4 regions of the Bradyrhizobium sp. UFLA05-108 genome follow, and region 4 is predicted to be linked to each of the others. Evidence: predicted binding sites of a transcription regulator. Region 4 holds the regulator's gene; each other region holds the start of a gene.

Region 1 (5,884 bases), on a different contig from region 4:
GCATCATTCACAAGTCGGCGCCGATCATTGGCCCTTCGATGTACGCCTATAGCTCCGACCTCCCCGATGACCTGAAGGCCGCGATCGCCAAGGCATTCTTCGACTCGCCCACCAAGGACAAGGCTGCGTTCGATCGGCTCTCGGACGGCCAGAAAAAGGGTTTTCATCCCGCGACCACCAAGGATTGGGATGGCACGATCGAGCTGATCAAGTTCGTCGACGCGCTACGCAAGAAGAAGGCGTCCTGATATTCGGGACGACGCACTGGAGCCGGGTCAATCGACCCGGCTCTTCTTTATGACCGGCTGGTGATCCCAACCACATGACGATCGCGGTCTCGATCCTCCCCGAGCACCAACTTGCTGCACTGAATGCCGCTTATGGCCAGGCGGTGGCGCGCAAGCGGCTGCGGCTTCTGCTGGGAACGGCGCTGTTCACCGTCGCGCTGCTGATTGCAGCGATCGGGGCCGAGGTGAACGTCCGGACGCTCTTCACCTATTTCGGCAATTTCGTCAGCTATTTCGATCGCATCCTCACGCTCGAAAATGGCCAGCGCGTCTGGACCGACGTCGGTGAATGGCTGTGGGGCTGGCGCAAATGGCTGAAGATGTTGGGTGAGACGCTGCTGATCAGCTATGTCGGCACGCTGATCGGCGCGGTCTGTGCCTTCTGCCTGAATTTTTTCGCCGCGGAGAACACGTCGCCGGCGCCCTGGCTGCGCTTCACGGTTCGCCGCCTGCTCGAATTCGCCCGCACCGTGCCGGGCATCGTGTTTGCGCTGATCTTCGTCATGGCCTTCGGGCTCGGGCCGATGGCCGGCGTGCTGGCGATCGCCATTCACTCAACCGGCGCGCTCGGCAAGCTGTTCGCCGAGATCGTAGAGAATGCCGACATGAAGCCGGTCGAAGGCGTGCGCTCGACCGGCGCGAGCTGGCTCTCGTGCATGCGCTTTGCCGTGCTGCCGCAGGTCTCGGCCGGCTATGTCAGCTACGCGCTGCTGCGCTTCGAGATCAACGTCCGCGAATCCTCGGTGATGGGTTTCGTCGGTGCCGGTGGCGTCGGCCAGGAGCTCGTGGTCGCGATCCGAAAATTCTACTACTCCGACGTCAGCGCGATCCTGCTGATGATCGTGCTCACGATCTTCGTCATCGACATCACGACTGGCTGGTTGCGTGCGCGGCTGTTCGGCAGGGATGCACGGTCATGAAGCAGTTCGAGAAGCCCGACACCGCAGCGCTGCGGACGAAATATCCCGAGGCCTTCGAGCGGCCGGCGGCCGCGCGTCTGGCGATGCCGGCGATGATTGTGGCCGCGCTCGCCGTCTTTATCTTCGGCCTGCAGGATCTCGGCTTCGAACCGGCGAAGTTCATCGCGGGCCTCAAGCAGCTCGGCTGGATCACCATGATGATGATCCCGCCCGATCCCGGAACGTCGTTGCCGCTCTATCTGAAGGCGCTCGGCGAGACGCTGTCGATCGCGCTGCTCGGCACAACGCTGGCCGCAACGCTGGCGCTGCCCGTTTCCCTGCTCGCGGCGCGCAACATCGTGCCGCCGAACATCATCCGCTTTCCGGTGCGCCGCTTCCTCGACTCGATCCGCGGCGTCGATACGCTGATCTGGGCGCTGGTCTGGATCAATGTCGTCGGGCTCGGGCCGTTCGCCGGCGTGCTCGCGATCATGGTCTCGGACTTCGGCGCGCTCGGTAAGTTGTTTTCGGAGGCGATCGAGGCGGCCGACAAGAAGCAGGTCGAGGGCATCAGGGCGTCAGGGGGCAACGCCTTGCATGAGATCCGCTTCGGCCTGATGCCGCAGGTGCTGCCGGTCATCGCCGGCCAGGTGCTCTACTTCATCGAATCGAACACGCGCTCGGCCAGCATCATCGGCATCGTCGGTGCCGGCGGCATCGGGCTTCAGCTCGCCGAGCAGATCCGCGTGCTGGAATGGCAGAAGGTGTCGTTCCTCGTGCTCATGATCCTGGTCGCTGTCGCCGCGATCGATTTCATCTCCGGCAAGCTGCGCTTTGCCATCATCGGCAGGCGGGCTGTGGCATAGAGCGGCTGCTCTCGTAGGGTGGGCAAAGCAAAGCGTGCCCACCGCTTCTGTCGCGACCTCGGAGAGAGGGTGGGCACGGCGCAAGTGCGCCTTTGTCCACCCTACGATTCCACCAAGAACTCCACCCGCTCCGCCGCAAATCGCGAGCGTTTCGTCACCAGCGGCTTGCCGTCCGGATCGAGGTCGGTGGAATCGACCACCAGGATCGGGCGTCCGAGCGCGAGATCGAGCCGCGCGGCGTCGGTCGCGTCGACGATGCCGGCGGTGATCCGGGTCGAGCCGCGGCGGTAGTCGCGGACGCCGTAATGCGCGAGCAGCTTTGTCATCGAGCGTGTGGCGGCGAATACCGCGCCCGCATCAGGAAAGAGTTCGGCTGATAGCCAGGACGTCGAGACGCAGATCGGCGTGCGGTCCGCCAAGCGCACGGATTCGATCCGGACCAGCCGCGCCCCGGTCTTCACGCCGAGCTCCCGCGCGAGCTCCCGGCTCGCCACGTCCTCCGACGCCTCGATCAACTGTCCGCGCGGCTCGCGGCCGCCGGCGCCGACGATCTCCGAGAAGCGCGTACGCGAGCGCAGTGGATAGGCGAGCTTCTGCGCCTCGACATAGGTGCCGCTGCCACGCTCGGCGCGCACCAGGCCGCGCTCGGCAAGGGCCGCCAGCGCGCGCCGCACCGTATGGCGGTTCACACGATAGGTCTCGGCGATCTCCATCTCGCCCGGCAGCTTCTCGCCGGCCGCGAAGCGGCCGTCGGCGATGCCGCGCTCGATGCCGTCGGCGACCAGGCGCCACAGCGCGACGCCGGAAGAGGCGGTGTCCTGAAGGCTCATAATGGGGAACAGCCTATCCCGAAAATCATACGGTTGTCACGAAACAGTCATGGCGCTTCCTTATCAAGTTGTCTATTATCATAGACAACTTGAATTCGGCAAGCCTGGTGGAATGACGTGACCCCGCAAGACAGCCTCACGACGCGGCGCAAGGCGGCGATGGCCGTGCTGGCGCACGCCGAACCCGGCGACATCGCCGAGCGTCTCAGCACAATCGCGCTGCCGCAACACGACGACCTGCGCGCGCCAGAGAACGGCCTGGTGATGCTGCGCGGCCGCGTCGGTGGCGACGGTGCGCCGTTCAACCTGGGCGAAGCCACCGTGTCGCGCGCCGCGGTGCGGCTTGCGAGCGGCGAGGTCGGTTTCGGCTATACGCTCGGCCGCGACGGTGAGAAGGCCAGGCTGATCGCGCTCTGCGACGCGCTCGTGCAGTCGGTAGAATTTGGTGCCCTCGTCGAACGTGAGGTCGTCGCGCCGCTGCGCGCGGACCTGCACGCGCGGCAGGCGCAGCGCGGCGCGCAGACGGCCGCAACGAAGGTTGATTTCTACACCATGGTGCGCGGTGAGGGGTGAGGCCATGACCACGATTGCGGAGCTGCCGCCGGGTTTCGCCGACAAGGTGTTGTCGGCGCAATCGACCTTTCGTTCGGTCATGGACGCGATGGCGCGGCCGGGCTCGGTCCAGCGCATCGTGCCGGTCGCAGGCACGCCCGGTCCCATGATGCGCGGGACCGCGGCGATCGCGCTCACATTGTTCGACCACGATACGCCGCTCTGGCTCGATGCGCGAATGTCGGAGAACTCCGACGTCCCAAAATGGCTGAAATTCCATACCGGCGCGCCGGTGATCCAGGATGCTTCGGTCGCGAGCTTTGCGCTGATCGCCGACGGTGCCATGCTTCCTTCACTCGAGCGATTTGCGCTCGGAAGTAACGAATATCCGGATCGCTCGACCACGGTGATCCTGCAAGTGGAGAGCCTCGACGCAGGGGGCGCCTTCGAGCTTCGTGGCCCGGGTATCGACGGCGTGACGACGCTTCACGTAGCAATCAGGCCGGCCGACCTCTTCGTGCGCCTACGCATCAACGAGGCGCCGTTTCCGCGTGGCATCGACGTGGTGTTGGTCGCCGACGACGCCGTGGTTGCGATCCCCCGTACCACGTGTGTCGCGAACAAGGGGAGCCAGTAGCATGTATGTCGCAGTCAAAGGTGGCGAACGTGCCATCGAGAACGCCCATCGCCTGCTCGCGCATGCGCGGCGTGGCGACCAGAGCGTACCCGAAATTTCGCTCGACCAGATTTCCGAGCAGCTCGGTCTTGCCGTCGATCGCGTCATGAGCGAAGGCTCGCTCTATGACCGCGAGCTTGCGGCGCTCGCCATCAAGCAGGCGCGCGGCGATCTGATCGAGGCAATCTTTTTGGTCCGCGCCTTTCGTGCCACCCTGCCGCGCCTTGGCGCAAGCGAGCCGGTCGATACCGGTGCCATGCGGGTGCAGCGGCGGGTGTCTTCGACCTTCAAGGATATTCCGGGCGGCCAGATTCTCGGGCCGACCTTCGACTACACGCACCGCCTGCTCGATCCGACGCTCGCCGAGGGATTTGTGCCCGAGGCGCCGGCGACGGCAGAGGCGTCGACCGCGGCCACGCCGCGCGTGACGGACATCCTGGGCCGCGACGGGCTGATCGAGGCCTCGCCGCAAGCTGAAGACGGCGCGAGCGTCGGGGATCTCACGCGCGAGCCGCTGAATTTTCCGGCCGACCGCGACCTGCGCCTGCAGAATCTCGCGCGTGGCGACGAAGGTTTTCTGCTGGCGATGGGCTACTCGACGCAGCGCGGCTACGGCCGTAACCATCCCTTCGCCGGCGAGATTCGCTTTGGCGAGGTCGAGGTCGATTTCTTCGCCGAGGACGTCGGTTTTGCCGTGCCGCTCGGCGCCATCGAGCTCACCGAATGCCAGATGGTCAACCAATTCAAGGGCTCGGCCACGGAAGCGCCGTGCTTCACCCGCGGCTATGGCCTCGCCTTCGGCCAGAGCGAGCGCAAGACCATGTCGATGGCGCTGGTCGATCGCGCGCTTCGCGCACGCGATCTCGGCGAGGAGGTGCTTGCGCCCGCGCAGGACGAGGAATTCGTGATGTCGCATTCCGACAACGTCCAGGCGACTGGCTTCGTCGAGCATCTAAAGCTGCCTCATTATGTCGACTTCCAGTCCGAGCTCGGCTTGCTGCGCAAGCTGCGGCAGGAATTTGCCGAGGCCAATGACGTCGAGGCGATGAAGGAGGCTGCGGAATGAACGCGCCTGCCTACAACTTCGCCTATCTCGACGAGCAGACCAAGCGGATGATCCGCCGCGCGATTCTGAAGGCCATTGCGATACCCGGCTATCAGGTCCCGTTCGCCAGCCGCGAAATGCCGATGCCCTATGGCTGGGGCACCGGCGGCGTGCAGGTCACGGCCGCGATTCTCGGACCGGATGACGTGCTGAAGGTGATCGATCAGGGCTCCGACGACACCACCAACGCGATCTCGATCCGGAAATTCTTCGCCAAGACCGCCGGCGTCGCCACGACGACCGCGACGGAAGTGGCAACCGTGATCCAGACTCGTCACCGCATCCCGGAGACGGCGCTCGGGCCGAACCAGGTGCTCGTCTATCAGGTGCCGATCCCCGAACCCCTGCGCTTCCTCGAGCCACGCGAGACCGAGACGCGCCGCATGCATGCGCTCGCCGAATACGGCCTGATGCACGTCAAGCTCTATGAGGACATCGCGCGGTTCGGACATATCGCGACCGCCTACGCCTATCCGGTGAAGGTGAACGCGCGCTACGTGATGGACCCGTCACCGACGCCGAAATTCGACAATCCCAAGATGGACAATTGCCCGGCGCTGCAGCTCTTCGGCGCCGGTCGCGAAAAGCGCATCTATGCGATCCCGCCTTACACCCAGGTGGTGTCGCTCGATTTCGAGGATCATCCGTTCGAGCCCTATCGCTTCAACG
Region 2 (5,884 bases), on a different contig from region 4:
CATCTTGCGGCCCGGCTTGGGCGTGCCCTTGCCGTAGATGTGCACGGTGGCTCCGGGGACCGTGAGCCAGTCCGTGTAGCGGTTGATCTCATCGCCGATCAGGTTGGTCATGGTGACGACCTCGCCGTGCCGCACGGGCTTGCCGAGCGGCCAGCCGGCGATGGCACGGATATGCTGCTCGAACTGCGAGACGGACGCGCCGTCGAGCGTCCAGTGCCCAGAATTATGCACGCGCGGCGCGATCTCGTTCACCAGCACCTTTGGCCCCGTGCCGTTGGCGAGCACGAACATCTCGACCGCCAGCACGCCGACATAGTCGAGCGCGTCGGCGATCTTGCCGGCGATGCTGCGCGCCTCTTCGGCAAGCGCGTCCGGAATCGCGGCCGGTGCGCGCGAGATCTTGAGAATGTGATCGCGGTGCTCGTTCTCGGTGACGTCGAAACATTCGACCTGGCCTTCGGCCGAGCGCGCGGCGATCACGGAAATCTCGCGCTCGAACGGCACGAAAGCCTCCAGGATCGCCGACTTGGTGCCGAGGTTGGTCCACACTTTCGCGATGTCATCGCCCTCGCGGATGATCGCCTGGCCCTTGCCGTCATAGCCGAAGCGGCGCGTCTTCAGCACGGCCGGAAGCCCGATCCTGACGATTGCCTCGCGCAACGATGCGACCGAGGTGACATCGGCATAGGCGGCGGTGCCGATCCCGAGCCGGGTGATGAAATCCTTCTCGGCGAGTCGGTCCTGGGTGGTCTCGAGGATCTTGCGGTTGGGCAGCACGGGGCGGCGCGCATCCAGCACCAGCGCGGCTGCGGCCGGCACGTTCTCGAACTCGTAGGTGATGACGTCGACGTCGTTCGCGAACAGCTCGAGCGCCTCGACGTCGGCATATTCGGCGCAGGTCGCGTTCAGCACGACGTCGAAGGCCGGCGAGTCCGGATCGGGCGAGAACACCTGGGAGCGCAGGCCGAGCCGCGCCGCGGCCATCGCAAGCATCCGTCCCAATTGTCCGCCGCCGAGGATTCCGATGGTGTCGCCGGGCTTCAGCTTTACCCGTTTGGTGCCAGTCACGCCTTGTCCTCCGGGCGCTCGGCCACGGCGTCGGTCTGTGCCTTGCGCCAGGCCACGAGGCGTTTCGACAGCGCGGGATCGGACAGGGCCAGGACGGCCGCCGCGAGGAGCGCCGCGTTGATCGCGCCCGCCTTGCCGATGGCGAGCGTCCCGACCGGGATGCCGGCGGGCATCTGGACGATCGAGTGAAGCGAATCGATGCCCCGCAGCGCCTTGGATTCGACGGGGACGCCGAACACCGGCAGTTCCGTCAGCGACGCCGTCATGCCGGGCAGATGCGCGGCGCCGCCGGCACCGGCAATAATGACCTTGAAGCCTTCGGCCTTGGCGCCCTTGGCAAAGGTAAACAACCGTTCCGGAGTGCGGTGGGCCGAGACGATGCGGCTTTCGCAGGCGACGCCGAGCGCTGTGAGCGTATCGGCGGCATGCCGCATGGTGTCCCAATCCGACTGGCTTCCCATGATGATGGCGATCGGCGCGGTCATGACGTCAATTGTGCTCGGGAATGCAGAAACATAGGCCAGACTAACGGTTCCGGCCGGCGGCTCGCAAGGCGGTGGCAAGGAGAAGGGAATGCACTATCCTGTCTTGGTGAATCCCCGCAAGCCTTCATTGAGCAGGACGCCCATGAAGAAACCAAAAAGGGCGATCGCTGCGAAGGCGCAAAAGGGCCGGAAAAGCAGCGGGAGCCGATCCAAACCCGCGGCCAGACGCGCGGCCCGGCCTGCGGGCCGGCCCGCTGCGACGACCGGCAAGGCCAAGAACGATGCAAAGAACGATGCAAAGAACGCCAAGGCGATCATCCGCAACCTGCGCACCAAGCTCGCCCAGGCCCAGCGGCGCATCGACGAGCTCGAGGCTGCTGCCGACACCGACTTCCTGCTCGGCATCCCGAACCGGCGCGGCTTCGAGCGCGAGCTCCATCGTGCGATCGCCTACATGACGCGCTACGCCGCCCGCGGCGCGTTGATCGTGCTCGACGTCGACCGCCTGAAGCCCATCAACGACTCCTTCGGTCACGCCGCCGGTGACGAGGTCCTCAAGGCGATCGCCGCCACGCTGACGCGGCAGGTGCGTGCCTCTGACGTGGTCGGCCGTCTTGGCGGCGACGAGTTTGCGCTGCTGTTGTGGAACCTCAGCGAGACCGACGCCAAGGCGAAGGCCGCAGGCTTCGAGCAGGCGATCGACGATTTGTCCTTTGTGTTTCGCGGCCAGCGCGTGAATGCAGGCGCCTCCGCCGGCGTCGCGCTGCTCGGATCTCACGCCGAGGCGGGCCGCGCGCTGGAGGAAGCTGACGCGGCCATGTACGTGCGCAAGGCTCAGCGCCGGCACGAGCCGCGGATCAGGCTGATCAGCACCTAGAGGATGATGAGTTTTGGCTCAATCGGTGCGAGTCGAGGCGTGAACTTCACCTCTCCCTGCTGGGGAGAGGTGAACCCCAGGGCAACCGATCGTGTAGCTTCGTATCGTTCTTAGAGCGTGCTGAGGTCTTCCGGCACGTTGCCGAATTTGCGCAGCAGCTTGGCGTCGCCGAACTCGCCGGTCATGGGATCGCCGCTGCGGCTGAACGCGATCGCGCCGATATGGCCGGCGCCGTGCGCCAGGATCTCGGCGCGCCGCAGTGCGGCGGCCGAAGTCTGGCATTCCTCCGCGGCGCCTGCGACCGGCGATCCATCTTCGTCGGTGAGGAAAGGCAGTGCGACATAGTAGGTGACATCGGACATGGTCGGCTCCGAGTGCTCGTTGGCTCACGCGGCGCTGGAGGTGCTCCGCATCTTGTTGCGCGACGTCTCGGGAATGCAGCCGGCCGAAATTGCCGCCTGCAATTCCTCGAGCTCCGCTTCCAGATATTCGTTGGCCATGATCAGCGCCTTGATGGTGCTGCGCAGATTGCCGTCACACATCGCGATCGCCTGATCGCAGGCTTGTTCATAATGGCTGTTGTCGAAGGCGGCTGCGGACATGACATTTCCCCGGAAGCGGTTGAGGTCTGAATGTTCTTATTTTGTTCTTTTTGAGTCAAGAGAAATCCGATCGCGGAAAACGCATCGGGCATGCGGCCGCGATCAGGCGATGATGTCGGGCGTGATCTGGTCTTCGATGAAGGCGATACGGTCGCGCAACAACAGCTTGCGTTTCTTCAGGCGCTGTAACCGCAATAGGTCGGGGGCGGGCGATTGATGCAATGCATCGATCGCCGCATCGAGATCTCGGTGTTCCTGCTGCAACCGGGCGAGCTCGGCTTCGAGTTCGCGCTCGTCTTCATTGGTCATGATGTGCGGTAGCCGGAAAACCCGATGAGGTTACGAAAGCCTGTGGAAGGCCTGTGGAAAGTATCGTCCTTGCGCGACGTGATCGCAAGCGATCTGGGGTCCCTATCAACGTTCTCTCGCAAAGATATTTCAGTGGATCGCGGCGACCGCGCGCAGGCGCATTGAAATCATGGATGATTCCTGCCGGGGTTCCTTACTCACTGTTCATTACATATGAAGTTTCAAAAATGACAGTGGGACTACGGATACTTATCGACAGAACGAATCGGTGATGTACACTTCTCCGTCCGGATCGAATTCTGAGGTTCAACCCTACCGAGGAGGTTTCGAATGACAATTCAGGCACATCTTGTTGAATTGGAGCGGAAACACAAACTTCTCGAAAACGAATTGCACGAAGCTCTCGTGCACCTTTCAACAGACGACCTGCAAATTGTTGAGTTGAAGCGCCGGAAGTTGATGGTCAAGGACCAGATCGAGCGGTTGAGGCACGGTACCGACGACACGCTCCACTAGTAACCCCCGTACAGAATAGGCCTGATCTCGCACCCCTTCACGTAGGGATGAGAGCTGTTGCGCACATCCCTACGTCGAGGTGCGGAGCGTCGTGCGATTGATTTCGTGCGAAGCCTAGATGCTTGCGAGCTCGGCGACGTGGTCGGCGATCGCAAGTGATGACGTCAGGCCGGGCGACTCGATACCGAAGAGATTGATGAGGCCGTCCACGCCGTGATCGCGCGGGCCCTGCATCAGGAAATCCTGCGTGGCCACCGCCGGCGGGACGATCTTCGGCCGTATGCCCGAATAGCTCGGCATCAACGCGCCATCAGGCAGGTCCGGCCAGTATTTGCGGATTGCCGGATAGAATCGCTCTGCGCGTGCGGGATCGACGGCATAGTCGATCGTTTCGATCCATTCCACGTCGGGACCGAAGCGCGCCTGGCCTGCCATGTCCAGGGTGAGGTGCACGCCGAGCCCGCCGGGCTCGGGCACGGGATAGATCAGCCGTGAGAATGGTGCCTTGGTGCTACAGCTGAAATAGTTGCCCTTGGCAAGATAGGCCGGCGGAATCCGCTCCAGAGGCATGCCGTCGACGCTGCGCGCCACGGTCGTCGCGGAAAGACCTGCTGCGTTGACCAGCAGGCTGCATTGCAGCGTCATCGGCGCCTCGCCGCCAGCATCGATTTCGATGACGCCGCCTGAGGCCTTGGCGCGGATCAGCGGCGTGTGAAACGCGAACGCAGCGCCCGCCGCTTCGGCCTCGCCGCGCAGCGAGAGCATGTAGGCATGGCTGTCGATGATGCCGGTCGAGGGCGAGAGCAACGCGGCATCGCAGGCGAGCGCCGGCTCCAGCGCGCGCGCGGCGTCGCCTGCGAGCATCTGCATGTCGAGCACGCCATTGGCCTCGGCATGCGCCTTGATCGATTGCAGCTTCTCGGTCTCTTTCGGATTGGTAGCGACGATCAGCTTGCCGCAATTTCTGTGCGGGATGTCGCGCTCGGCGCAGTAGCGGTAGAGCGCATGCTTGCCGCTGACGCACAGCCGCGCCATCCAGCTCCCGGCCCGGTAATAGATCCCGGCATGGATCACCTCGCTGTTGCGCGAGGAGGTGATGGTGCCGATCGCCTCCGCCGCTTCAAGCACGATCACCTCGCGCCCGGCCTGGGCGAGCTTTCGGGCGATCGCGAGCCCGACCACCCCCGCTCCGATGACGACGCAGTCAACTCTATCCATGGTGGGGCGGGAGGTCCGTGAGCGGCAGGGCCAAGGAGCTTAACAAGGAGCTTAACAAGGGGCTTAACGAGAGGCTTAAGGAACCGCACCCGAGGCGGCTCTCCATTAAGGAAGAATTTATCATGTCAGGGCAATTGCCGTATCTGGCGTCACATTTTTCTGTCGTGCTGACAGGCGTTTACCCGATCCCAACCCGTGAGGCCAGACAATCCGGAGTTGAAATCGCGGGTGGCTGATGGCTGACAAGAACTGGCACGCGAGCGGCACGATTCTGACGTCTGTGCAGGCCTTGGCGTGCCTGGCCGGCACGGTCGCGCCCGCGCGCGCCTTTGCGCTGTCCGACAATTTCGCCCCGCAAAGCTATCTGGGCCGGCTCGATCCCAATCTGGTCTGGGAGGCGCTGCTCGGCGGCATCGCAGTGTGCTCGCTCCTGGCCGCCATCGTGCTGTGGATTCACTCGGCGTTACGGCGAGCCAGGCGCATGCAGTTGCGGCGCAATGCTTTCGTTTCGTCCGCCATGAACAATCTGAACCAGGGCGTCGTGATGACCGACGCTCAGCAACGGATTATCTTCTGCAACGACCGCTATCTCGAAATCTACGGGCTGGCGCGCTCGGACCTCTGGGCCGATATGACCGGGCCCGACATGCTCAGGCTGCGTCGCGATCGCGGCGTGCTCGGCGTGACCGACGAGGAGTTCTACGAGAAGGCCGCCAGCTCGAACGGCCTGATCACCGAGCTGCCGGAGGGGCGGGCCATCCTGGTGAAATATTTCGTGCTGCCGAATGGCGGCTCGGTGGCGACGCATC
Region 3 (5,884 bases), on a different contig from region 4:
TTGATGAAGAGGTCGTCGGTCTCGCTGTCAAAGAATTCGACGTCCGCGGCCTGCTGGCCGGCCCTGATGTTCAACCTGCCATCGAAAAGGCTCTGCTCGAAATAGGCGTTGTAAAGCCTGGTGTCGGGCAGCGCCTCGATCTCGCTGATGGTGGCGAGATTGTAGATGTAGTTGCGCGTCAGCCCGCGCCCGTAGATCTCGAAGGCGTTGGCGTAGAAGCGGCCACCCGTCCAGCCGACGAGCTTGTCGAGGTCGGCGTCAACAGAGAAATCGAAGCGACCGAAATGGATGGCGCCCCGCGCGACGCCTCCGGACACATTGCCGATGTTGTCGCCGATATAAGTGAGGCCGAAATTCAGGCCCTTGTTGGCGAGCCCATCGTGCCAGTCGTTGAACCATTTTGGCGTCAACCATTCGGCCACGGTCTCATCCTTGGCACCGGCGAGCGCGCCCGTGCTTGCCAGCGCGCTGGCAAGACACGCCACCACGATTGCGACCCGACTTCGCAGCGGAGGCATGACTCTGCACATATGGCTGATACCGGCTGGGCGCCCTATTTGAAAATGCCCATGCGCCGCATGAAGACGTAGGCAAGACCGACCGACGCAGCCATCAGGCCCATGGCGTAAAGAAACCCCGTCTCGACGTCGGTGAGCGGCAACCCCTTCGTGTTCATGCCGAACACGCCGGTGATCAGCGTCGGCGGCAGCAGCAGCGTCGTCACGATGGACAGGGTGTGGAGATGGCGGTTGCTCTCCTCCTCGGTCTTGAAGTGCAGCTCTTCCTCGAGGAGACGGCTGCGCTCACGCAGCTCGACGATGTCGTGGTCAAGGCCATCGAGGCGCTGAGCGAGCTTGGCGGCGTGAAGCCGTAGACCCGGCGGGATATTCTCCGGGCTCTTCAGGTCGAGGCGGTGAAACAGGATGCGCAGGCCCGTGAGCTGCCGATGCAGCCGGACGCAGGTGCGACGAAGCCGGCTCAGGCTGCGGCGCATCTCCGGCTTGGCCTCATCGGCGGCGATACGCTCCTCGATGCCGTCGATGTCCTGGCCGATCTTGTCGGCCATGCGGTCCATGGTGTCGGCGACCTCGTCGACGATCTTCTCCAGAAGCGCCGCGACATTCTCGACGCGGTAGCCGCCCTCCAGCACCCGCCGCGCCGCGTCCGCCGAACACAGCGCCTGATGGCGGCCGCTGACAAGAAGCCGCTCCGTCATCGCAAAGCGCAGGAACGCAGTTTCCTCGGTCGGGCTCTCGATGTCGCGCACGAGGTCGGAAAACACGCCGTAGACGCAGTCATCGATGACATGGAGCTGCTGAAACGTGTCCTTGGACAGGAGCAGATCGCGCGCAAGCTGCGGCAGGCTGGACTCGGCGACCCAGGGCCGCGACCGCGCATCAGTCAGATTGAAATGCAGCCAGAGGCGGCCGTCATGCGTGAACTCGATCGGTTTGTCGATCGGCAGAGCCTCCGCGCTGCCGTCGCCGTGGAGGCGAAAGGCCCATACCAATCCCGGAATAGCGGATGCGGCATCCGAGAACGCGCTGACGATCTTTGCCGGCTCAGCCATGGCCAACCCCACGGTCAAACGATGTGATTTCTCCCGGCTGGCCAATGCCGCCCGCCGGGACCCGCGGGTACTCAAATACGTGTGTGTTACAGCTTGATGATGGGCCGCCCTACTCCGCCGCGAGACCCGTCGCGGCCGCGGCTTCCTTGACATAATCATGCACGACGCGGCCGAACGGCAGGGTCAGGTCGGCGATGTAGTGATGCGCGCCGACCACGCGTCGGACCGGGAAGTCCGCAACCGGCGCATTGACGTGGGGCACGAGGTGCAGCCGACCGGGCCCCATCCAGGAGCCCTTCGGAACGATGTCGGTGAGGTTGATCGCGACGAGCTGGCAGACCTCAAGATGGCCATCGACGCCCGGGATCATCTTCAGATTGATTTGCGTCTTCGACAGTGTCGCACGGGTGAGATCGCCGTTGCCGGCCATGCTCTCGTGCTTGTAACCCATCGTGCCCATGGCGACGAGCTGACCGGCATATTCCAGCGTGCCGGTCAGCGTGTCCTTGACGATCTCGAGCTTGGGATGGGCGTACTTCTTGGGAAAGCCCCAGATTTCGCGGCCCGCGGCGATCGGCGGATCGTCGTCGAGATACATCTGCGAGACGAAGTTGACCTCTTCGCCATGCAGGCGCGCCGGGATCACCAGGCCGGACTCGGTGTAGCTGCCGAAGCCGGAGGAATCCGGCATCCTGATCCACTCATAATGCACGATCGGCTGGTCGATCGGCTCCAGCGGCTCAGGCAGGCCACCGCGGATCAGATCCGGATCGGTCTCGTAGGTGATGACGAGAAATTCGCGGTTGATGAAGCTATACGGACCGGCGGGATAGCTGGGTCCGGCGGCCGGCATGGACGGGAGTCTCAGAACGTCTTCCCTGCGCATCGCTGATCTCCTGTGTGACGCTAATGTGATGTCCGCCTGGCAGCTACAAGCCTAACGCGAATTGCTAGCCGTCGTCATTGACTGCGGTGTGATGGATTTCCGTCAGGCGCGTGACCCTCCTGTCATGTCAGGCGCGACTGACCTGCATGCCCACGACGCATCGGCACCGCAACTGTCATCACGCCGTCACTGCCGGGCGCAATTGCTTGTTGTTCAAGCATGATCTTGTCGGAAGACCGCTGCGCACTTTTCCGGATCATGCTTGCCAGGAGACAGCGCCATGGACGCCCGCACGTCGCAACCGACTTATCAGACACATCAGCCTGCCTCGCGGGGCTGGCGGCCCGAGCGCTGCGATCGCGTCGCGCTGGTGCTGCAAGGCGGCGGCGCGCTCGGCGCCTATCAGGCTGGCGTCTATCAGGCGCTGCACGAGGCCGGCATCGAGCCGGACTGGGTCTGTGGCGTCTCGATCGGCGCGATCAACTCCGCCATCATCGCGGGCAACAAGCCGGAGAAGCGGCTCGATCAGCTCCGCATTTTCTGGGAGCGCATCACCAACCGCAAGATCTGGCACTACACACCGGATGGCGACGTCTTCCGCCAGTGGCGCAACCTCACCAGCGCGTGGATGACCTCGGCGATGGGGCAGCCCGGCTTCTTCACTCCGCACCAGGTCAATCCCTGGTTCAGCCCGGTCGGCGCCAGGACGGCGACCAGCTATTACGACACGACGCCTTTGCGCGACAGCCTGCGCGAGCTCGTCGACTTCGACCTGATCAACGAAAAAAGGATCCGCTTCGCGGTCGGCGCCGTGAACGTGCTGTCCGGCAACTTCATCTATTTCGACAATGCCCACGACGAGATCGAGCCCGAGCACATCATGGCCTCCGGCGCGCTGCCGCCGGCGCTGCCCATGGTCAGGATCGGCACCGATCATTTCTGGGACGGCGGCATCGTCTCCAACACGCCGCTCCAGCACCTGCTCGACCAGGAAGACGATCTCAACTCGCTGGTGTTCCAGGTCGACCTGTTCAGCGCGCGCGGCGTGCTGCCGCGCTCGATCCAGGACGTGATGGCCCGCCACAAGGACATCATGTATTCCTCGCGCACGCGCCACAACACCGACGTCTATCGCCGGACGCACAATCTGAAGGCCATGCTCTACAAGGCGCTGGCGAAGCTTCCCGACGAGCAATTGTCCGAGGATGAGCGCAAGCTCAAGGCGAACCTGCGTAACATGCCCGAGATCGCGATCCTGCATTTGATCTATCAGCAGAAGGCCTATGAGGGCGACGCCAAGGACCACGAATTCTCAGGTACCTCGATGCGCGAGCACTGGACGAGCGGCTACGAGGACACCAAGCGCACGCTGAAGCGCCGCGACTGGATCAAGATGCCCGAGGAAGGCATGGGTCTCGTCGTCCACGACGTGCACCGGGAGACGGAGAGCGCGTAAGGCCTGAAACTGCCTTCGCGCGTGCAGGAGCGCGCCCCCTTCGGGGACGCTCCGACCAAAAGTGTGAAAACAACCCCATGCACAGTAGCCGACGGCCGGCGGGGACGACTTTCGTATTTTACGAAATCAAGTGACACGTCGGGCAAATCAGGGGTATTATGGCATCATAGGGCATTGCGCATGACGCTCTTGCCCTAGGGCCCCACTTCCACATCAAGCGTCCTTGCCTGGGCGTCCGCGACGGGCGGTGCACGACACGAAGTCCAGCGGGTCGCTGGCGAGCACCTCGATTTCCGCCCGCTCCAAAGGCGTCAGCGCGGATCCGAAGCCGGGATCGGCCAGGCGCTGGCGCAAGACGGCGATGGCGGCCTGGTGGTCCGAGTTGGCATACGCCGTTGTTGCAACCATCAGACCAGGTTCGCCGAAGAAGCGATGAATGACCTCGCCCATACTTTTTCGATTCTTGAAATATTGCAGGATCATGGCATCCCGGCCGGCAGGAGACGACGCTCCGTTCACGAGTCGGGCGGTCGAGACGCTCACATCCAGATAGCGCGGCAGCGAGATCGTTTCGCCGGCCTTTGGCACCTCCGTGACGTAATGGAGGCCACGATCGCCAACCGTATAGCTGTCGGTCTGAAAGCACCGTGCCCGCCGGACTTCGGCGATCTGCTCATCCGCGGTCGGAACATTGCTGAACGTGCCGTTCGGCCGTCTCTTGACCCCGCTCTCCTGGGGGCCAAAGGGGATATCCGGCTGCAATTTCTTCATCAGCGTTACGAGAATGCCGGCATCGGAACTGCGGGCCGCGAGCATGTTCTCGATCGCTTCCTGGTCGCATCCAGCCGGCGGCGCACTCCTGAGCCCCAAGGCCCCGCCGATTCCCTGTCTCTGGCAACGCGCCCCCTCGCCTACCGCCGCGAAAAAGGTTCGCAGCGACCCGGGGTCGAGGGCCCGCACGAGCGCGGAGGGCCTGGTGAGGTCGGCGCTGTGGGCCCACAGAAACAGGCAGATCGCGGCGACTGCGCCAACCGTCATCTCGCGCGTCAGCCCGAGCCGATTGAAATTGGCATCGAATGATGCCGGCGAGGTCGCGAGACTGGCCTCGCGCAGTGAACCGCGCAGACCCGTGACGTCGAAAGCGGATGCCGACCTGCGACCGAAGCTGGCCGCGGCACGAATTTCCTGCGGCCTTGTGTCGCGCCGCGCAGGCGCGATCAGGGCCATCGAACCTGTGACGGAGACGATCGCCGCGATCCGCTCGGCGATCGTGGGATGCGTGGCGAAAGCTCCCTTGTGCGCGCCATCGATCATCATGGCGTCCTGGCCGGCCGCGAGGCCCGGTATTGCACTGCGCCCCTCGATGCGTTGCAGCGCCGAGACGAGCGCGGCAGGATTCTGGGTCAGCCGGACGGCTTCTGCATCGGCGATGAATTCGCGTGCCGACGCTATCAGCAGCCGCACGAGGTGACTTCCGTCATGCGCCAGACGGTGCAGGAACCAGAAGATGAGAATGAGCACAACCATTATCGGAAATACCAGAGCCAAAACCGGCAGTGCGAGAGCCTGCGAGATCCGGTTGGCCTGCATCCAATTGCTGCGAGGCTGCAACAGGCTCAGCGTATCGAGGCAGACGTTCGTAGCCGCGATCAGCCGGATGTCTCCGTTGACCACGTGCATGATTTCATGCGCAGCGACCGCCGCGAGCTCATCGTCGTCAAGTGCGTCGATCAGGCCCTTGGTGAAGACCAGCACGGCATCCTTCTGCCGGATGCCGCAGGCAAACGCGTTCAGCGCCGGACTGTCGATGACGGCGACATAGGGGGTCGGCAGGCCGGCCGCGATCGTCAGCGGTTCGACGATACGGCAGAGCCGCGGCTCGTCCTGATCGTCCACGAAGCGAAATTCCGTTCTTCGCCTGATGGTGCGGACGTGCCATGCCATCTGCACCGCAAACAGCAAGGCGCCGACG
Region 4 (5,884 bases):
GCACCAATCGCGTCACGGCGTTCATCGGCCCATCCGGCTGCGGCAAGTCGACCCTGCTGCGCATCTTCAACCGGATGTACGATCTCTATCCGGGACAGCGCGCCACCGGTCAGCTCATGCTGGACCAGACCAACATCCTCGACTCCAAGCTCGACCTCAACCTGCTGCGCGCCCGGGTCGGCATGGTGTTCCAGAAGCCGACGCCGTTCCCGATGACGATCTACGAGAACATCGCCTTCGGCATCCGCCTCTATGAGAAGATCTCCAAATCGGAGATGGACGTCCGCGTCGAGAAGGCGCTGCGCGGCGGCGCGCTGTGGAACGAGGTCAAGGACAAGCTCAACGCCTCCGGCCTGTCGCTCTCCGGCGGCCAGCAGCAGCGTCTCTGCATCGCCCGCACCGTGGCGGTGCGTCCCGAGGTGATCCTGTTCGACGAGCCCTGCTCGGCGCTCGATCCGATCTCGACCGCTAAGGTCGAGGAGCTTATCCAGGAGCTCGCCGAGAACTACACGATCGCGATCGTCACCCACAACATGCAGCAGGCGGCGCGCGTCTCGGACAAGACCGCCTTCATGTATCTCGGCGAGCTGATCGAGTTCGACGAGACCAGCAAGATCTTCACGTCGCCCAGCGACCGGCGTACCCAAGACTACATCACCGGCCGCTTCGGCTGAGGAGACAGGAAATGGCTTCTGAACATACCGCAAAGGCCTTCGACACCGACCTGCAAGAGCTCACGCGGCTCGTTGCGGAGATGGGCGGCCTTGCCGAGCGCATGATCGTCGATTCCGTCGATGCGCTGATCCGCCGTGACGTCGCGCTCGGCCAGCGCGTGGTGGCAACCGACGCCGAGATCGACGCGCTCCAGAAGAAGATCGAGGAGCGCGCCGTGCTCACGATCGCGCGCCGCCAGCCGATGGCGGTCGACTTGCGCGAGATCGTTGGCGCCATGCGCGTCGCGACCGATCTGGAGCGGATCGGCGACCTTGCCAAGAACATGGGCAAGCGCGTCGCCGCGCTCGAGACCGATTTCCATCCGCTAAAGCTGTTCCGCGGCCTGGAACACATGACCGACCTCGTGCAGCAGCAGGTGAAGTCGGTGCTGGACGCCTATGCCGCGCATGACCTGCCGGCGGCGATGGTGGTGTGGAAAGGCGACGAGGAGGTCGACGCGATCTGCACCTCGCTGTTCCGCGAGCTCCTCACCTACATGATGGAGGATCCGCGCAACATCTCGTTCTGCATCCATTTGATGTTCTGCGCCAAGAACATCGAGCGGATCGGCGACCATGCGACCAACATCGCCGAGACCGTTTTTTACATGATCGAAGGTCAGGCCATCGCCGACAAGCGCCCGAAGGGCGACATGACGACCTTCGCCACGACCGTGCCGAACACTTAAGGAGCGACGACGCCATGGGCGCACGCATTCTGGTTGTTGAGGACGAGGAAGCGCTGACCGAGCTATTGCGCTACAACCTCGAAGGCGACGGCTACGATGTCGAGACGGTGATGCGCGGCGATGACGCCGACACCCGCCTCAAGGAGCATATCCCCGACCTGATCGTGCTCGACTGGATGCTGCCGGGCCTGTCCGGCATTGAGCTGTGCCGCAGGCTTCGCGCCAGGCCCGAGACCAAGCAGCTGCCGATCATCATGCTCACGGCACGCGGCGAGGAGAGCGAGCGGGTGCGGGGGCTTGCGACCGGCGCCGACGACTACATCGTCAAGCCGTTCTCGGTACCTGAGTTGCTCGCGCGCGTGAAAGGCCTGCTCCGGCGTGCAAGCCCCGAGCGGCTTGCGACCATACTCGCCTACGGCGACATCGAGCTCGACCGCGAGAAGCGTCGCGTCGCGCGCTCCGGACGGCCGATCGACCTCGGCCCGACCGAATATCGCCTCTTGGAGTTCTTCCTGGAGCATCCCGGCCGGGTGTTCTCGCGTGAACAGCTGCTCGACAGCGTCTGGGGCCGTGACATCTATATCGACGAGCGCACCGTCGACGTCCACATCGGCCGTCTGCGCAAGCTGCTCAATCTCGGCCGCGAGCAGGACCCGATCCGCACCGTCCGTGGCGCCGGCTACGCGCTGGACGATCGTTTCGCGAAGGCGGAGCAGACTTAAGGTTTGCAGGTGGCAGCGGTGATCCAGCGGGCTGCCGCCACATTCTCCGATGTCGTCCCTGCGAAAGCAGGGACCCATAACCACGGGGAGTGGTTTGGCGAAGACTCGGAGTGATCTTCCCGCGCAATAACTGCGCCCTGGATTATGGGTCCCTGCTTTCGCAGGGACGACATCCAATTTGTTGAACCATCGTTGCGCGTCGGCCAGCCCCGCGCGCTGATGACCTCAGCGCGTGCCGGGCTTGGCCGGTGCGCGTCGGCGGTCCGCCGCCGGCTGGTAGGCGACGCGCGAATGCTGCGCGCAGTAGGGCAGGCCCGAGAGCGACTTGCCGCCACAGAAGAAGAAATCCGGGCTCGAGGGATCGCCGACAGGCCAGTGGCAGGTCGCCTCGTTGAGCTCGAGCAGCGACAGGCGCTGGCTCATCGGAACGACGTTGTCGTAGGTGATCGGATCGGGCTCGACCTCGACCTCGAAGGCCTGGGCGAGGGCGGTGTTGCCGCGCGAGATCGGGCGGCTCACCCGCATCATGTGCTGTGCGGGGCGCGCCTTGCGGGGCCGGGGAGCCGCCGAGGACGGGCTCTTGGCGCGACCGGACAGGCCCAGCCGGTGCACCTTGCCGATTACGGCGTTGCGCGTCACATTCCCGAGCTCGGCAGCGATCTGGCTGGCCGAAAGCCCGGCTTCCCAGAGCTTTTTCAATTGCTCGACGCGATCGTCGGACCAGGTCAAAACCGTCATTGCACCCTTCCCTTCGCCGCGCGCCTGCCAATCCTTGGGGCCGCGTGGCGATGTCTAAGCCTCGAAAAACCCGTGCCCCCAGAATCCCTTAAGGCTCGCCGGGCGCGAAAAACGCACCTGAACGTTACGCCGGTACATGAGGACTAAGAGGATCAGAACTGCTGCACGAGATGTCGTATCTGACACGGTAAACGCTACAATATGGCGTGACTCCCGCGCAAGAGTCTGCGGCTCCGCGTCCACATGTTCCGTCGCTAAAAGAACTCAAAATCGCCACCGCAAGACTACGGGTCAGGCGCCTTGCAGGGCCTTCTGGCGGCATTGACAGCGGTTTTTCCAAGCATAAAATGGTGACACGTGCCGCCCTTAAAAGGCGGCACGTTTCGTTTTCCGGGCAGGTCAATGATGCGCTGCGCAAGGCAGCCTCAGCCGGCCCCAACATCCAAGTGACCGCCATGACCAAGAGCGCCGCGACGCATCTGCTTCCCGTTTTCGCCAGGGCCGAGCTCGGCTTCGAGCGCGGCGAAGGCTGCTGGCTGGTCGCAACCAATGGAGAGCGCTATCTCGATTTCACGTCGGGCGTCGCCGTGAATGCGCTCGGTCACGCGCATCCGCATCTGGTCGGGGCTCTGCAGGAGCAGGCGACAAAGCTCTGGCACATGTCGAACCTGTTCCAGAGCCCGGACGGTGAGAAGCTCGCGGTCAGGCTCTGCAACGAGAGCTTTGCGGACTTCGTGTTCTTCTGCAATTCCGGCGCCGAGGCGATGGAATGCGTGATCAAGGTGGTGCGCCGCTATCATGCCACCAAGGGCCATCCCGAGCGCTACCGCATGATCACTTTCGAGGGCGCTTTCCATGGCCGCACGCTGGCAACGCTCGCCGCTACGGGGTCTGCAAAATATCTCGAAGGCTTCGGTCCGCCGATGGACGGCTTCGACCAAGTGCCGCATGATGACCTGGAAGCCGTCAAGAAGGCGATCGGCCCACAGACCGCAGGCATCCTGATCGAGCCGATCCAGGGCGAGGGCGGCGTGCGCTCGGCGTCTCCCGCCTTCTATCGCGCGCTGCGCCAGCTCTGCGACGAGCATGGCCTGCTGCTCGCCTTCGACGAGGTGCAGACCGGCATGGGCCGCACCGGCGAACTCTTTGCACATCGCCGCCTCGGCGTGACCCCTGACGTGATGTCGCTGGCGAAAGCGCTTGGCGGCGGCTTTCCGATCGGCGCGTGCCTTGCGACCGCCGAGGCGGCCTCCGGCATGACGCCCGGCTCGCACGGCTCGACCTTCGGAGGCAATCCGCTCGCCGTGTCCGCGGCGAACGCCGTGCTCGACGTGATGCTCAAGCCCGGCTTCTTCGATCACGTGCAGAAGATGTCGCTGCTGCTCAAGCAGAAGCTCGCCTCCGTGATCGACCGCCATCCTGATGTCGTCAGCGAGGTGCGCGGCGAGGGGCTGTTGATTGGCGTCAAGGCCGTGGTGCCCTCGGGCGATCTCGTCACGGCGCTGCGCAACGAAAAGCTGCTCACCGTCGGCGCGGGCGACAATGTGGTGCGCTTCCTGCCGCCCTTGATCGTCACCGAGGCGGAGATCGAGGAGGGCGTCGCGCGGCTCGAGCGTGCCTGCACCGCGATCGAATCCACTCTCAAGACGCCGGCGGCAAGCTGATGAGCAAGACGCCCAAGCACTTCCTGGACATCAACGAGCTGCCGCTGTCCGAGCTCAAGAGCATGCTCGCCGCCTCCTCCGCCATGAAGGCGAAGCAGAAGGCGCATCAGCCGGTCAAGCCGCTCGAGGGCAAGACGCTGGCGATGATCTTCGAGCGTCCGTCGACGCGGACGCGGGTGTCGTTCGATGTCGCCATGCGCCAGCTCGGCGGCGAGCCCATCATGCTCACCGGTGCCGAGATGCAGCTCGGCCGCGGCGAGACCATCGCCGACACCGCGCGCGTACTGTCGCGCTATGTCGATGCCATCATGATCCGCATCCTCAATCACGATGCACTGCTCGAGCTCGCAGCGCACGCGACTGTGCCTGTCATCAACGGGCTGACGCGGCGCTCGCATCCGTGCCAGGTGATGGCCGACCTCATGACCTATGAGGAGCATCGCGGGCCGATCGAGGGCAAGACGGTGGCCTGGACCGGCGATGACAACAACGTGCTCGCCTCCTGGGCGCATGCCGCCGAGCGCTTCAAGTTCAACCTCAATGTCGCCACCCCGCCGGAGCTCGCGCCGAAGAAGGCGATGCGCGACTGGGTCAAGGCGACGGGCGCCCCGATCATGCTGGGCACCGATCCGGAAGCCGCTGTCCGCGGCGCCGATTGTGTCGTCACCGATACCTGGGTCTCGATGGGCGACAAGGAAGGCGAGCACCGTCACAACGTGCTCAAGCCCTACCAGGTCAACGCCAAGCTGATGTCGCTGGCCAAGCCCGATGCGCTGTTCATGCATTGCCTGCCCGCCCATCGCGGCGAAGAGGTCACCGACGAGGTGATCGATGGCCCGCAGTCCGTCGTGTTCGACGAGGCCGAAAACCGCCTGCACGCGCAGAAGGGTATCTTGGCCTGGTGCTTTGACGCGGTGAAGTGATTGGTCGTCGTCCGGCGGACGATAGTGAGAAATCCGTGACGACGGCAGTATGGAGTTGCTTTCGCCTCATGTTCGGTCGTCGTCCCGGACAAGCGCAGCGAAGCGGAGCGCGGATCCGGGACCCATAGCCACAGGGCGCGGTTTGGTGACGATTCGGAGTTGTCATCTCGCGCCACAACACAATCATGTGGTTATGGGTCGCGGGCTCGCGCCATGCGCGCCCCGGGACGACATCGAATTTGCGGAATCGTAGTGCCGCAAGACTGCACCCGGAACAGGTTGCCTCGCCGCCCCCTTTCATTTCACCTCCTCCGACCCCAGATAGAGCGCCATGGTCTCTCAATCCCCTGACATCAAAGCCGGGCCCGAAAGCCCGGTTCGCGCGCCGTCTTCCGTTCCCGTCGACGATGCGGTGCTGCCCTTCGAGGTCGATGC

Evidence for each region. Region 4 encodes PhoB, which activates phosphate uptake and scavenging genes when phosphate is short. Its sites were predicted from a motif close to TGTCATNNANCTGTCAT; they were not measured.
Region 1: the regulator PhoB is predicted to act here: its motif matches at 2,917-2,933, upstream of phnF (phosphonate metabolism transcriptional regulator PhnF).
Region 2: the regulator PhoB is predicted to act here: its motif matches at 3,569-3,585, upstream of SO140_RS07000 (YdcH family protein).
Region 3: the regulator PhoB is predicted to act here: its motif matches at 2,630-2,646, upstream of SO140_RS23345 (acetoacetate decarboxylase).

The regions. Positions count from the first base shown of each region.
Region 1 is NZ_JBANAZ010000012.1:22,063-27,946, reverse strand. Features, by position in the region: gene phnD (phosphonate ABC transporter substrate-binding protein) at 1-248, shown strand, start outside; gene phnE (phosphonate ABC transporter, permease protein PhnE) at 323-1,207, shown strand; gene phnE (phosphonate ABC transporter, permease protein PhnE) at 1,204-2,052, shown strand; gene phnF (phosphonate metabolism transcriptional regulator PhnF) at 2,154-2,882, opposite strand; gene phnG (phosphonate C-P lyase system protein PhnG) at 3,042-3,455, shown strand; gene phnH (phosphonate C-P lyase system protein PhnH) at 3,460-4,071, shown strand; gene SO140_RS11535 (carbon-phosphorus lyase complex subunit) at 4,073-5,176, shown strand; gene SO140_RS11530 (alpha-D-ribose 1-methylphosphonate 5-phosphate C-P-lyase PhnJ) at 5,173-5,884, shown strand, end outside.
Region 2 is NZ_JBANAZ010000007.1:37,763-43,646, reverse strand. Features, by position in the region: gene SO140_RS07030 (5-(carboxyamino)imidazole ribonucleotide synthase) at 1-1,068, opposite strand, end outside; gene purE (5-(carboxyamino)imidazole ribonucleotide mutase) at 1,065-1,553, opposite strand; gene SO140_RS07020 (GGDEF domain-containing protein) at 1,696-2,430, shown strand; gene SO140_RS07015 (hypothetical protein) at 2,541-2,792, opposite strand; gene SO140_RS07010 (hypothetical protein) at 2,817-3,032, opposite strand; gene SO140_RS07005 (YdcH family protein) at 3,135-3,341, opposite strand; gene SO140_RS07000 (YdcH family protein) at 3,672-3,857, shown strand; gene SO140_RS06995 (NAD(P)/FAD-dependent oxidoreductase) at 3,972-5,075, opposite strand; gene SO140_RS06990 (sensor domain-containing protein) at 5,311-5,884, shown strand, end outside.
Region 3 is NZ_JBANAZ010000032.1:61,340-67,223, forward strand. Features, by position in the region: gene SO140_RS23335 (carbohydrate porin) at 1-518, opposite strand, end outside; gene SO140_RS23340 (transporter) at 554-1,570, opposite strand; gene SO140_RS23345 (acetoacetate decarboxylase) at 1,680-2,456, opposite strand; gene SO140_RS23350 (patatin-like phospholipase family protein) at 2,737-3,912, shown strand; gene SO140_RS23355 (M48 family metalloprotease) at 4,126-5,884, opposite strand, start outside.
Region 4 is NZ_JBANAZ010000001.1:273,221-279,104, forward strand. Features, by position in the region: gene pstB (phosphate ABC transporter ATP-binding protein PstB) at 1-674, shown strand, start outside; gene phoU (phosphate signaling complex protein PhoU) at 686-1,402, shown strand; gene phoB (phosphate regulon transcriptional regulator PhoB) at 1,417-2,124, shown strand; gene SO140_RS01195 (GcrA family cell cycle regulator) at 2,350-2,862, opposite strand; gene SO140_RS01200 (aspartate aminotransferase family protein) at 3,318-4,526, shown strand; gene argF (ornithine carbamoyltransferase) at 4,526-5,449, shown strand; gene SO140_RS01210 (Hsp33 family molecular chaperone) at 5,781-5,884, shown strand, end outside.